DNA from 2 places in the Halomonas binhaiensis genome. Region 1 is predicted to be linked to the other one. Evidence: riboswitches for the same ligand, from Rfam matches in the RefSeq annotation. Region 1 holds a riboswitch; the other holds the start of a gene.
What was found. A riboswitch is a leader RNA that binds a small molecule or an ion and turns the genes downstream of it on or off. The one in region 1 is predicted to bind thiamine pyrophosphate.

Region 1 (7,252 bases):
TAGGCAGAGGTAATAGCTACGGGATGTCAGCCCGAGGACTGGCTATCAATACAGGCTTACCCCAGGGGGAAGAATTTCCCTCATTCAAGGAGTTCTGGCTGGTTCGCCCGCAGCCCGATGCCGATCACATGACCATCATCGCGCTGCTGGATAGTCCCTCTCTATCTGGCGCTTATCGCTTCGACATCACCCCGGGACAATCCACCGAAATTGTCACAGAGGCACGCTTGTTCGCTCGCAAGGACGTCCAAAAACTCGGCATTGCACCACTGACCAGCATGTTCCTGCATGGTGAGATGGGCCGTCATCAACAGGACGACTATCGTCCCAGAGTACATGACTCCAGTGGATTGCTGATGGCTACCAGTACCGGCGAATGGACCTGGAGGGTTCTGGACAACCCTGAAACACTGCAGATCACCAGCCTGCAGGACACCTCTCCCAAAGGTTTTGGTCTTGTCCAGCGGCCACGTGCTTTCGATGCGTATCTGGACATGGAAGGCCGCTATGAGAAGCGCCCCAGCCAATGGGTCGAGATGCAAGGGGACTGGGGAGAAGGCCGCGTCGAACTGGTCGAGATTCCCTCCGACAGTGAGGCCAACGACAACATCACTGCATACTGGGTACCGAAGACGCCATTGCTGGCCGGAGAGTCGCGTACCTACCGCTATCGCACCTATACCTTCGCTTCGGCACCAGAAAATGACTCCCTGGCTAAAGTCGTGCGCTCTCGTCAAGGGCTGGCAGGCAACGGACACCACGATACTCCACCAGACTCGAATATCCGGCAGTTCATCGTCGATTTCCGTGGAAAAGATCTTGATGGCCTCGATCCCAGCCAACCCGTAAAGGCAGCCTTGACAACTTCCAGCGGCAAAATCAGCCATGCTGTTGTCACTGCACTACCCGACGGAAAGACCTGGCGTGCCAGCTTCCGCCTTGAACCAGAAAGCGGCAGCCCTGCCGATATGCGTCTTACGCTGAACCTGAGAGGGCGCCCGTTGAGTGAAACCTGGAACGCTATCTGGAACGATAATGAACTCTGACACTTACGCACTAAAGGTACCTGGCCTGCGCCTTCGACGCTTATGTGTCGGGCTGGCTATTGCGGCCACCAGCGCGCTAGGTATCTGGACCATGTTCCGCATACTGCACGCAGGAGGCATCACCCCCGTGGAGATTGCCATTCTGATCCTGTTTGCCGTCACGTTCAGCTGGATCACGGTGTCCTTCTGGAGCGCCGTGATCGGTTTCCTGTTGAATCTTTTCAACATTGATCCCCTCAGCCTGAAGCGTCGCGCACCTGGCCCATACCATCCTCCTGCACGGCCCAAAGGTTCTCACTCACTTACCGCGCTGGTCATGCCCATCCACAATGAGGATGTGGACAGAGTCGTCGCAGGACTGGAAGCCACTTGCCGAGACATTACCCATCTGCCATCCGACATGACGGTGGAGGCCTTCGTCCTCAGTGATAGTACCGAGGCCGATGTGGTCGCTCGAGAAAAAACGCAGATTGCGGCCTTGCAACAACGCCTGTCCGGACATATCCGTGTCCATTACCGTCACCGCGACAGCAATGCCGGACGCAAGGCAGGCAACCTTGGTGATTTCTGCCAACGCTGGGGACAGCACTACGACTTCATGCTGGTACTGGACGCCGACAGCCTGATGAGTGGTGACTGCATCATTGCGCTGATCGATGAGATGATGGCCAATCCCCGACTCGGGCTGGTGCAGACCATTCCTATCCCGGCCAGGCAGGACAGTCTGTTCGGCCGAGCCAATCAGTTCGCCGCAGCGCTCTATTCGCCGATGCTGGCCACGGGCCTGAGCTTCTGGCATGGCACCGCTGCCAACTATTACGGCCACAATGCCATCATTCGGGTGGCAGCCTTCACCGACCATTGCGGCCTGCCGGAACTGCCAGGCAAGCCGCCTCTCGGTGGCGATATCCATAGCCATGACTTCGTCGAGGCCGCCCTGCTACGCCGTGCGGGGTGGCAGGTTCGCATGCGCACAGACCTCACTGGCAGCTTTGAGGAAATGCCAAGTCACATCCTCGACTATGCCAAACGCGACAGGCGTTGGGTCCAGGGTAACCTGCAGCATCTTCGCCTCTTGACCGGGCGCGGCCTGCACGCCCTCAGCCGTATACACTTCCTGTGCGGCGCCCTGGCCTATCTGACTTCCCTGTTGTGGCTCGTGATTCTGACCATCAGCACACTTGACGCCCTGGTGCGCGCGCTGATTCCTCCCAACTTTTTCACTTCCAGCTACCAGCTGTTCCCCAATTGGCCCATTGCACCACCCAACCTGATCATGCCATTGCTCACCGGCACCCTGGCCATGTTGCTGATGCCCAAGCTACTGGGCCTGATACTGGGTCTGTTACGGCAAGCACCAGCCTATGGCGGTCGTATTCGGCTGACGTTGAGCATGTTGCTTGAAACACTGTTTTCGATGCTGATTGCTCCACTGATGATGGTATTCCATAGCCGCTTCGTCATTCAGGTCATCAGTGGCCGGACCGTTCCCTGGAATGCTCAGGCACGCGAGGGCCGAGCCTTGCCCTGGGGAATGGCCTGGAAACACACTTGGGTGCTGGCCGCAGCAGGATTGATCTGGTCCCTCGCGACCTGGACCTATACTCGAGATTTCTGGTTGTGGCTGACCCCTGTCTGGCTGGGCTTGATTCTGGCGGCACCGTTGGTGCGTTGGAGCAGCAGCCTGAGCATCGGTCGGCGCTTGCGCCGCGCCGGCCTGTTACTGGTGCCGAGTGAAACCCAGTCACCAACCGTTATCGCCGAGATGCACTATCCTGAGCCGGCCACCGAAGCGGCAGAGCCCGCCGCTCCTCCTAAGGAACTCCCCAAGGACATGCCGATACAGTCCTTCACACGTCACTGGAACAAGAACCCACGCGCTTTCTTCAAACGGCAGCGTAATTAACAGGACATGCCACGAGACGACGGATTCTAGTATCAGGGCATCCGTTGGTTTCGTGGCTTCCCGCAGCCCCCTTGGGGGTGCTATGCTGTTTCGCATCGCTTGACGGGGTGCCGGTCAATCCGGCTGAGATGGCGCAAGTGTTCTTTGGTCTGAAAGGCAGAGCCAATCTGCCTGGCAGGAAAGCAGCACACAGCGCTGGTCCCGTGGAACCTGATCCGGGTGATGGTCTTCGTTTGTCCTTCATGACAAACGCAGCCAGTGAACCGGCGTAGGGAATCAGGCGGTGGTGGACAAAGAGATGGTAGACAAGACCCTCTCTCCGTTACTGCCAGACCCGTCCCCACTCCGCATATTCTCCTCGCCTCTTCGCTACCCCATTGCCCCGGATCATCATGACCGGAGGCCATATGGGCTACTGCTTCAACGACCTGATCGATAGCAACCGCCAGGAATGGACGGCTTATATCGAGCATGACTTTGTCCGCCAGCTCGGCCACGGCTCGCTGGACAATGCGGCATTCCGTCATTACCTGCAGCAGGATTACCTGTTTCTGATCCAGTTTGCCCGAGCCTATGCCCTGGCAGCCTATGCCTGCGTGCCGCATATGCCCTACATCCTCGATACCGAGTTGCCAGTCATCGAACAGGATGACCAGAAGCCCGAGCCACACTGGCGTATACCCGCTATGTACTTGATACCGGTAGCCGTGGAGACCTGCTCGACCTGCGCATTGCGCTATCTCCCTGCATGGTCGGGTATGCCGATATCGCTACCTGGCTGGGCCAGCAGTCATTCACTCAGCGCGGCAAGGCCAATCCCTTCGATGCCTGGATCTCGATGTATGAAGGAAAGGAATTCCAGCAAGCCGCCCAGTCCGAGCGGGAATGGCTCGACGCCCAACTGACCCAAGTTTCCCCTCAGCGCTTCTCCCGTCTCGCCACCATCTTTCGTGATGCTACCCGTCTCGAGATCGATTTCTGGCAGATGGGACTCAATCTCAGCGACTGAAGACTGCCCCCTGACAAGCTATCGCCCCTGTAATAGTCACCATCACGCCAATAACCACAATCACACCGAGGAGAACGCCCATGTCCAAGACGGCTCATTTTCTGGCGGAAACCGCCCGCGTCGACGAAGCAGCCATTCAAGCACTACCAGGGTCGCGCAAGGTCCACGTAGAGGGTTCCCGCCCCGATATCCGTGTCCCCTTCCGCGAGATTTCCCTATCACCGACCCGCACCAGCACGGAAGACGAACAGAACCCACCGCTGCTGGTCTACGACACGTCAGGTCCGTACACCGACCCGGGGGCCACTATCGACCTGCGCAAGGGACTGGCAGAACTGCGTCGCTGCTGGATTGACGAGCGTGATGATACCGAATGGCTTGATGGCCCGACCTCGGAATATGGCCGCCGTCGCGCCGCCGACCCCATGCTCGCGCCACTGCGCTTCGATCTGAGCCGTACTCCTCGCCGTGCCAAGACCAATGCCAATGGCAGCCCAGGTAATGTTACCCAGCTTCACTATGCCCGCCGCGGCATCATCACCCCGGAGATGGAGTTCATCGCCATACGCGAAAACCAGCGCAGGCAGCAACTGGGCAGTGATGAAGTTGAGCGTATCCTTGGCCATCAGCACCCCGGCCAGGGATTTGGTGCGCGCCTGCCGCAAGAGATCACTCCAGAGTTCGTGCGTCAGGAAGTCGCGGAAGGTCGTGCCATCATTCCCTGCAACATTAACCATCCCGAATCTGAACCGATGATTATCGGGCGCAACTTCCTGGTAAAGATCAACGGCAACCTGGGTAACTCAGCCGTCACTTCCTCGATCGAAGAGGAAGTCGACAAGATGACCTGGGGCATTCGCTGGGGAGCGGACACCATCATGGACCTGTCCACTGGGCAGAACATTCATGAAACGCGTGAATGGATCATCCGCAATTCCCCGGTTCCCATCGGCACAGTTCCCATCTATCAAGCTCTTGAAAAGGTCAACGGCGTCGCAGAAAACCTGACCTGGGAAGTCTTCCGCGACACCCTGATCGAACAGGCCGAGCAAGGCGTGGATTATTTCACTATCCATGCTGGGGTATTGCTGCGCTATGTCCCGCTGACCGCCAACCGCGTAACGGGCATCGTTTCCCGTGGCGGTTCGATCATGGCCAAATGGTGCCTGTACCACCACCAGGAAAGCTTCCTCTACACTCATTTCGAGGAAATCTGCGAGATCTGCAAACAATACGATGTCGCCTTCTCCCTTGGCGATGGCCTGCGTCCCGGCTCTGTGGCCGATGCCAATGACGAGGCCCAGATGGCAGAGCTCAAGACGCTGGGGGAACTGACTCGCATTGCCTGGAAGCACGATGTCCAGGTCATGATCGAAGGTCCAGGTCACGTCCCCATGCACCTGGTCAAGGAGAACATGGACAAGCAGCTTGAATACTGTGATGAAGCGCCTTTCTACACCCTTGGCCCGCTGGTGACGGATATCGCCCCAGGCTACGACCACATCACCTCAGGTATTGGTGCCGCCATGATTGGCTGGTTCGGCTGCGCCATGCTCTGCTATGTAACACCCAAGGAACACCTGGGACTGCCCAACAAGGATGACGTCAAGACCGGCATTATCACCTACAAGATTGCCGCACATGCAGCGGACCTGGCGAAAGGGCATCCTGCTGCCCAGCGTCGCGACAATGCGCTGTCCAAGGCACGCTTCGAATTCCGTTGGGAAGACCAGTTCAACCTGGGCCTCGACCCGGATACTGCACGGGAATTCCACGATGAAACGTTACCCAAGGATTCGGCCAAAGTGGCCCACTTCTGCTCGATGTGCGGCCCCAAGTTCTGCTCCATGAAAATCAGCCAGGAAGTCCGCGATTATGCGGAGGAGCACAAATTGAAAGGCGATGCGGATGCCATCATGAGCGGCATGGAAGACAAGGCACGAGCATTCCGCGAGCAAGGGGCCGAACTGTACAAGGAAGTTTGACTCCGTCTCCAGACACCAGGTGACAGAATGGACGGCTGAACGAGCAACAAAAAGCATCGAGATGCCGTCAACGATGGGCTATGAGCAACACGCTCATAGCCCATTCTTATACTAAAGTCTATTAACAACACGCTTGCTGTTGATCTAGTTCAAATAGGGGCAAACTCTACAAACAATGCACCTGAAATACCTATCCAGATCAATAATCATCTTGCTTCAGCAAGCTAGAGTTCGCGCCTTTCCCTCGTCATGGAGATGGTATGAACGCTCCCATTCTCGTCATCAACTGCGGTTCTTCGTCGCTCAAATACGCACTGATTCCTGCTGTTTCAGGCCAGCCCCGCCTGTCTGGCATTGCCGAGCGACTCGGAAGTGATCGTGCCATCCTGCGCTTACGCAATCTCCAAGGCGAGAAGACGACCATTGAATTGCCCGGAGCCAGCCATGGCGACGCCTTGAAAGTCATTCTCGACAATCTGGGCAGCTGCCGGCCAATCGCTATTGGACACCGAGTCGTCCATGGCGGAGAACGCTTCACTCAAGCTACCTTGATCGACCAGGACGTGGTTCAAGATATCCGTGAAACCACCACCCTGGCCCCCCTGCATAATCCAGCCAATCTCGAAGGAATTGCGGCCACTCAGGAGCTGTTTCCCGGGCTGCCTCAAGTCGCCGTGTTCGATACCGCATTCCATCAGACATTGCCCGCATACGCATACCGTTATGCCATCCCCGCAGAGCTCTATGAACGTCATGGCATCCGTCGTTATGGCTTCCATGGCAGCAGTCATGCCTATGTAGCGGAAAGACTGTCCATCCTGAGCGCCCAAGGCCGTGGCGGCTGGATCATCGCCCATCTCGGTAATGGCGCTTCGGCAACGGCCATCTGGCAAGGCCAGAGCATCGATACCAGCATGGGCATGACCCCGCTGGAAGGCTTGGTGATGGGGACTCGCAGTGGCGATATCGATCCTGGAATCCTCTTGCACCTGATGCATCAGTGCGGCTGGAGCAGCCATGATATCGATCAACTGCTCAATCATCGCAGCGGGCTACTAGGGCTATCCGGCTTGACCAACGACATGCGTGAACTGGAACAGTCAGCTGCAGAAGGCCATGCTGGGGCCAAATTGGCCATCGATGTCTTCTGCTATCGCCTGGCCAAGAGCATTGCTGGTTTGTCCTGTGCACTACCCATGCTGCATGGCCTTGCTTTCACGGGTGGCATCGGCGAAAACTCGCCACTTATTCGGGCTCGCACCCTGACATACCTCACCCACCTTGGTGTACATCTCTCCCCCAACAG
Region 2 (7,252 bases), 1.5 Mb from region 1:
TCCGAGCCTCGGGCTTCAATGTGGCGACATCTTCCGTGCACAGCGGCAAGCGCATGGTGGCGGTGGTCATGGGCGGATATACCGCTGCATCCCGCGATGAGCAGATGATGAGCGTATTGGATCGTGGGTTCATGCGCGCCTCCTTGCTTAATGGCCGTGGTTTTCTGGCCGATACCAATTTCTCCGGTGGCGAGTTGATGGAGTCTTCACATGGCTTCCAGCCCGCCACGCCCTCGCGTCAGATTCAGGTCGCCAGTGTCTCGTCTACAGCGCCAGCAACCTCTGCATACAGCGCTGCTGCGACGACACGCGCCCCGGCAAATACAGCGGTGCAGCCGTCGCGTGTCGAAAGAGTGGTTCAGCCGGCGACGTCCACATCCAGCTATGCCTCGACGACACCAAGCTATTCGTCTAGCGCCTCTTATGCGTCTGCATCCGGCTCGTCGTCCACTTATGGCTCATCGGCACGCTATTCTTCCTCGTCGGCTTCTTCCACATCGAGCGTGGGTGGGAGTTCAGGGAGCAGCGCAGCATCGGACCCTTTGCGTCAGCTGATTGATCGTCCGAGTGTGGCGTCCACTTCCCCGCCTGCTTCAACTTACTCGACCCCTACGGCCGGCCGTAGTGTCGCGGTAGCATCGGCGGCTCCGGCAACTACGCAGTCCCAGCCCTCAGTGCAGTCTCAGGGCCAGGGTGACTGGGGCGTGCAGGTCGGCGCCTTCAGCAATGCTGATCATGCCCGTGTGCAGGCCAGTGAAGCAGCGGAAAAGATCTCGTCCCAGATGGCAAATGCCCGGGTATCTGTGGCTCGTGCCGACAGTACCGGTGTCTATCGTGCCCGGGTCGTGGATCTGCAGGAAAATCAGGCGCGCAGCGCTTGCCAGAGTCTGCAGCAGCAGGGCATGGACTGCATGGTGGTGCAAGCCAGCTTGTAGCCTGCCTCGCAACCGCCCTGTTGCATGCGTTCAGGGCGTTTGATTGTCTAGCGTTCTCCAACGCCGATGCCTAGTGCATCGGCGTTGTTGTCTATTTCCAGAATGTTCATATCAAGAATGATGTCTGTCTCGAGGAGGAGCTGTGTCACCATCGCTCAAGGGCATTGCCTACATGTGTCTTGGGGTGCTGTGTCTGGCATTGGGGGATGCTGTGTCCAAATGGTTGGGGGCCAGTTATTCAACGATCCAGATCATCTTCTTCCGTACGCTGGTTTCGTTGCCACTGATCGCATTGCTGGCGTATTTCTCCGGAGGACTGGGCAAGCTCCGCACCAGACGCCCCAAGGTGCATCTGGTGCGTGGTTTGATCTATGCGGGGGCGATGGCCTGCTTCGTGACAGGACTGACGATGATGCCATTGGCGGAAGCGACGGCCATTGCTTTTGCAGCGCCGCTGTTTGTCAGCCTGCTGTCGGTGCCCTTGCTGAATGAAAAGGTCCAGCCTCCGGTGATACTGGCTTCCCTGATCGGCTTTGTGGGGGTGCTGGTAGTCGTGAGGCCAAGTTTTTCAGGAATCTCTCTTGGGGCTCTGTTTGCCTTGGGAGCCGCTCTGTTCTACGCATTGATGATGATCACGTCGCGCCGCTACGGGACGCGAGAGTATCTCTGGGCCATGGTCTTCTACATGGCCCTGGTGCCCTTTGTGCTTTCCAGCTTCATGCTGCCTTTTGTATGGCAGACGCCAATGGCGTGGCATTGGCCTGGCTTTCTGCTTTCAGGCACCCTGGGAGTGGGCGCCACCGTCTTTATCACTCTGGCTTTTCGCCATGCTCCTGCGGCCATTGCCGCGCCTTTCGATTACACCGCCATGCTATGGGCGGTGCTGCTGGGATGGGGCATCTGGGGTGAGGTGCCCGATATCTGGGTGTTGATCGGCGGCACGCTGATCATTGGCAGCGGGCTATCGATTGCCTATCAGGAAGGACGCACTTCCTTGAAGAGGCGACCTACGGTCTGAGTCCCTTCCAGCTACGAGTCTCGAGCCGCGAGCACGCTGCGCTCGAGTTGAAACCTCGGCTGTTGTCTGTGATCCATGGAGTGGTACTGAACAGCTCGAGGCTTGTCGCTCGGAGCTCGTAGCTTGAAACTCGCCTCAGGTTGCGCCCTTCCACTCCTTCACCAGCACTTGAGTCGCGACCTGAGGGTCGGGTTGCCCGCAGATGGCGGAGACAACGGCCATGCCGTCGGCGCCACTGGCACGTACCTGGGCGGCATGTTCGGCCTTGAGGCCACCAATGGCGACACTGGGCAAGGGGCTGGCGCTGACCAGCTGCGCCAGTCCAGAGAAGCCCAATGGCGTGGCATGATCGCTCTTGGTTGCGGTGGCAAATACCGGGCCCAATCCAAGGTAGTCCAATGTGGAGCGGTCCAGCTTGTCCAGTTGGGCATGATTCTGCACCGATAGGCCAATGATGGCCTGTTCCCCCAGCAGACGGCGGGCTTCGCCGACATCTCCATCCCCTTGGCCCAGATGCACGCCATCAACCTCTGCCGCCAGGGCAACCTCGACACGATCATTGATCACCAGGGGAACGCCGGATCCGTCCAGCAATGTCTTGAGGCGTCGGGCGATAGTGATCAGCTCGGCGTCACTGGCATGCTTGTCGCGCAGCTGTACCAGAGTGACGCCTCCACGCACGGCAGCCATCACGGTGTCCTCCAGACCCTGGATTGCACACAAGGCTGGGTCAGTCACCAGATAGATGGCGAGCTGTTCGGGACGGAAGCGGCGTTCAGCAGACATGATTGATCTCCACGGGGGCGAGATGAGAGAAGGTGCTTTCGTTGAGGTTGTACAGGGCATCGAGGAAGGCGCTGGAAAAGCTGCCGGGGCCGTTGGCAGCAAGGCCTGCCTGGCGCCCGGCTTCTGCATAGCAGGCCAATGCAGCGATGGTGGACTCGAAGGTGTCGCGGCCACTGGAAATGAAGGCGGCGATCACTCCTGTCAGGCTGCAGCCTAGCGTGGTCACCCGTGGCATCAGTTCATGACCCCCGCAAATACGGGCCAACCGCTGGCCATCGGTCACCAGATCGATCTCTCCGGTGACGGCGACCACCGCCGATGTGGCGCTGGCCAAGGCAATGGCCGCCTGGAGAGCCTCATCAGTACCGGCGGTAGTGTCAACGCCGCGACCACTATCGGCCTGGTGTGCCAGGGTCATGATTTCCGAGGCATTGCCTCGAATGACAGTCGGCTTCAGGGCAAGTAGTTGCGCCGCGACATCGCGGCGATATCGGGTGGCACCAACCCCGACTGGGTCGAATACCCAAGGCTTGCCATGTTGCCGGGCGCTGTGTGCTGCCATGAGCATCGACTCGACCCAGCCTGCCGAGAGCGTGCCGATATTGATGGTCACGGCATCGGCCAGAGCAGCAAATTCCGAGACTTCCTCTGGAGCATGAACCATGGCAGGCGATGCACCCAGTGCCAGCAGGATATTGGCCATGCTGTTCATGGCGACAAAGTTGGTCAGATTATGAACCAACGGTGGGGCCTGGCGGAGTTCCTGCAGATGAACACCGAGAACGTCCGGTGAGAGCGTTGCGTTAGCCGAGCTGGATGGCATGGAAGAGCGGGATGACATCATTGCCTCCGGGCGGAGGCAGGTGGAGACACGGCATCATGCCATGTCGACTCCCTCCGCCGGTATGATCCGGTTCAGGTTCAAAGGGTACATCTCAGCCGTGCGGCCATCGCTCGGCGCCCCTGTCGAAGGCTTTCACTATCCTTGTTCTGCGCGATGCTGTAAAGCCAGCGCAGAGACCCGCTGTAAGATGCGTTGATGCATGAGCCCTTATGGTGCGGGAGCAGCGGCACCGACGAAATGTTCGGACCAGTAATCCAGGGCAAGGGACGTAGTGGTCACCCTACGTCCGCTACCTGGAGCATGCACCATGGTGTCATCGCCCATGTAGATGCCCACGTGGCTGACCCCGGACCCCTTGCCTGTGGAGAAGAACAGCAGGTCTCCCGGCCGGGCAGAGTCGATGGGGGGAAGGTTGTCATATTGAGACTGGGAGGTGCGTGGCACCGAGATGCCTGCCCTGGAGTAAGCCATCTGGACCAGGCCGGAGCAGTCCATGCCGCGTTCGTCGTTGCCCCCGTAGCGATAGGGCGTGCCTATCGCGCTCCTGGCTTCCGTCAGCACCAGAGCGCGTTCCATGGACAAGCCTTGGGAGCCATCCTGGGTCGAAAGCTGAGGAGAAGAACAGCCAGCCATGACCAACATCGCCAGTAGCCAGGGCAGGACGCGAACGAAGGGAAAAGGCGCAGGCATCATTGGCGCGATCCTTGCTGAGATGGATGCCGTACAAAGGTAGCCTGTTGGCGGTAGTGAGCCAAGCGCCAATATCCCGATTTCCTTATCGGAAGGAAATGCGTGTACCGCTGGCCAGCATTTCATCTGGGGTCATGGGGTGGCCCGGCACGCCGATCATTTCATCACCACACTGGTCGGCCCAGGTCAGTACGCCATGGGTCAGTCTTGTTTCGCCAAGGACTTCACGGACTTCTCCTGTACCGAGAAAGGTGCGTGTCTCGCCATGTTCATCGCAAAGTTCAGACACGCCATTGGCATGGTGAAAGCGCACGGTACAGATACCATCCATGGACTCGACTTCGACAATGGGTGAAAAGCCATGGGATAGGGCGTAGACCAGCTCCTTGAAGGTAATCTGCCGGCCCAGGGTATCGCTGATATTGGACATGGTGAACTGCCTCATCAAGGGCAATGAAGGTTGCCTTTGTTTAGACTGGTCCAGGTCCGTGTATCTGGCAAACCCAATTTTGCATGGCGCCTGCTGAGAGCTGCCCTACATGTCCGAACAGCTGCCGCAACGGTCGAAAAAGGGGGAGACGGATGTCTCCCCCTTGTCGTGACAGGGCTATTCGCAACAGAACGATGACGTCGCAGATTACCTGGCCGTCTCGAGAGTCAATGCGCTGTCGCTATTTTGTGGGCATCCTGCCCCTGGATATCGAGGTTCAGTGCTCGTGGTGTTCTTCCTGGTGACCCTCTTGCTGATGCTGGGCATCAGCAAGGCCGGCATGCAGCACTTCAGCGTTGTGCAGCATCATGCCCAAATAGTGGGAGGTTGGCCCACTTTCGGACAAGGCTCCGGTGTAGAGAGTGCCCGCAATAGGCAGGCCAGTCTCTTCTGACAGTTGCTGCATCAGGGCCGGCCCCACCATGTTTTCCTGGAACAGTGCCGGGATATTGCGTTGCTTGATGATCTCGATCAGCTTGACCAGATCGGCGGCAGAGGGCTCTGCATCGGTAGAGATACCGACCGGCGACAGGAAGCCGATGCCATAGGCTCGTTGGAAGTGCCCAAAGGCGGCGTGGTCAACGATGACATAGGTATCATGCGGTACGGCGTCGAGCAGCTCGTGGATATGGGCATCCATCGCCTTGATTTCCTTGATATAGGCATCGGCCTGAGCACGATAATCCTGCTCATGCTCGGGATCGACGGCAATCAGACCATCACGGATATTGGCGGCGTAGATGGCTCCTGCTCCCAGGTCCAGCCAGGCATGTGGGTCGAACTTGCCATGCTCATGGTCTGCATGTGCCTCGGACTCGGCGTGCTCCTCTGCATGCTCTCCGTGGCTGCTGTGATGTTCTTCTTCATCGTGCCCGGCATGTTCTTCATGCTCTTGATGATCTGCGTGATCTGCGTGATCTGCGTGATCTGCGTGATCGTCGGCATGTTCCATGGAAAGGCCGCTGTAAGGCAGAGGTCTGGTACCTTCGCTTGCTGTCACCAGTTTGCCTTGATAGCCACTGGAGTCCAGCAGGCGACTCATCCAGCCTTCGAACTGCAGGCCGTTGAATACGACCAGGTCCGCTTCGGCCAGGGCGCGCGCATCGCTGGGACTGGGCATGTAGACGTGAGGGTCACTATCCGGACCCACCAGGGATGTCACCTCCACGTGCTCGCCACCGACATTGCGAGCCATGTCGGCCAGTATGCTGAAGCTGGTCACTACCTGAACCGGCTGGGCCTGCGCCAGTGCGGTAAACCCAAGGGTGGCGAGGGCTACGGCGATGAGTCGAGACTTGGCACAGGGCAATGCAGATGGCAATGGCATGATGGGTGACTCCTGTAAGGCGATGGTGCAGGTTGATGTCATTCGTTCATGTCGGCGCCAAGCGGCGAGGCTCGACGGCGCCGGCGAGCAGTCAGGCTGTAGTGGCGACCGAATATCGCCGAGAACAGATAGGCCACACCGGCCAGCAGAATGATGGCGGGACCGGATGGCAGGCTGAGGTGGTAGGACAGCAGGAGGCCTCCACTGCTGGATACCAGGGCAACCAGCACCGAGATCACGATCAGTCCTTCCAGGCGGGTACTCCAGAAGCGTGCGGTGGTAGCTGGCAGCATCATCAGGCCTACGGCCATCAAGGTGCCCAGGGTCTGAAAACCGGCGGTCAGGTTCAATACCACCAGACCGAGGAAAATGCTGTGGACCAGCCCGCCACGCACCCCTTGCCCCCGCAGGAACAAGGGATCCAGGCACTCCACCACCAAAGCCCGGAAAATCACGGCCAAGATGATGATGATCAGGCTGCTGATCAACGCGATCAGCAGCAGCGCGGTACTGTCCACTGCCAGTATCGAGCCGAACAGTACGTGGGTCAGGTCGACACTGCTGCCGGCAAGCGAGACCAGCATGACACCACCCGCCAATGAGATGAGAAAGAAGCTGGCCATGGAGGCGTCTTCCCGATGCCCCGTCATCTGCGAAACGCTACCGGCGAGCAGAGCCACCAGGATGCCGGACAGCATGCCACCCAAGCTCATGGCGGGCAGAGAGAAACCCGCCAGCAGAAATCCCAGCGCCACGCCTGGCAGGATGGCATGGGACATGGCATCACCGATGAGGCTCATGCCGCGGAGCACAAGGAAGACTCCCAGGGGAGGCGCTGCCAGCGACAATGCCAGGCTAGCCACCAAAGCACGGTTCATGAAGGCATAGTCGAAAGGAGCGATAAACCAGGCGTAGAGGGTTTCTAGCATTCAGTGGGTTCCTGGGAAACTCAGGGGAAGCCGCGGGGGGCGCGACAGCTGGCCAATGGTATAACGGTCGAGCAGTGCATCTGGCGTGGCCCAGCGACCATGGCCTTCAGCCAGGATCAGCACGTCATCGGCCAGCTTGCTCAGGTGGGCCATATCGTGCAGGACGATCAGAATGGTGGCGCCCTGCCTGGCCATATCGCGCAGTACCTCCATCAATACGTCCACAGTGTCGG

Region 2: linked by a shared signal. The riboswitch ahead of thiM (hydroxyethylthiazole kinase) and the one ahead of E4T21_RS21685 (TenA family protein) in region 1 are both predicted to bind thiamine pyrophosphate.

The regions. Positions count from the first base shown of each region.
Region 1 is NZ_CP038437.2:3,070,509-3,077,760, forward strand. Features, by position in the region: gene E4T21_RS13570 (OpgD/OpgG family glucan biosynthesis protein) at 1-1,046, shown strand, start outside; gene mdoH (glucans biosynthesis glucosyltransferase MdoH) at 1,036-2,952, shown strand; TPP riboswitch at 3,046-3,245, shown strand; partial or broken gene E4T21_RS21685 (TenA family protein) at 3,360-3,961, shown strand; gene thiC (phosphomethylpyrimidine synthase ThiC) at 4,042-5,946, shown strand; gene E4T21_RS13590 (acetate/propionate family kinase) at 6,207-7,252, shown strand, end outside.
Region 2 is NZ_CP038437.2:4,591,832-4,599,083, reverse strand. Features, by position in the region: gene E4T21_RS20050 (D-alanyl-D-alanine carboxypeptidase) at 1-935, shown strand, start outside; gene E4T21_RS20045 (DMT family transporter) at 1,078-1,953, shown strand; gene thiE (thiamine phosphate synthase) at 2,089-2,739, opposite strand; gene thiM (hydroxyethylthiazole kinase) at 2,729-3,580, opposite strand; TPP riboswitch at 3,615-3,714, opposite strand; gene E4T21_RS20030 (C40 family peptidase) at 3,791-4,276, opposite strand; gene E4T21_RS20025 (hypothetical protein) at 4,359-4,703, opposite strand; gene E4T21_RS20020 (metal ABC transporter solute-binding protein, Zn/Mn family) at 4,981-6,090, opposite strand; gene E4T21_RS20015 (metal ABC transporter permease) at 6,129-7,019, opposite strand; gene E4T21_RS20010 (metal ABC transporter ATP-binding protein) at 7,020-7,252, opposite strand, start outside.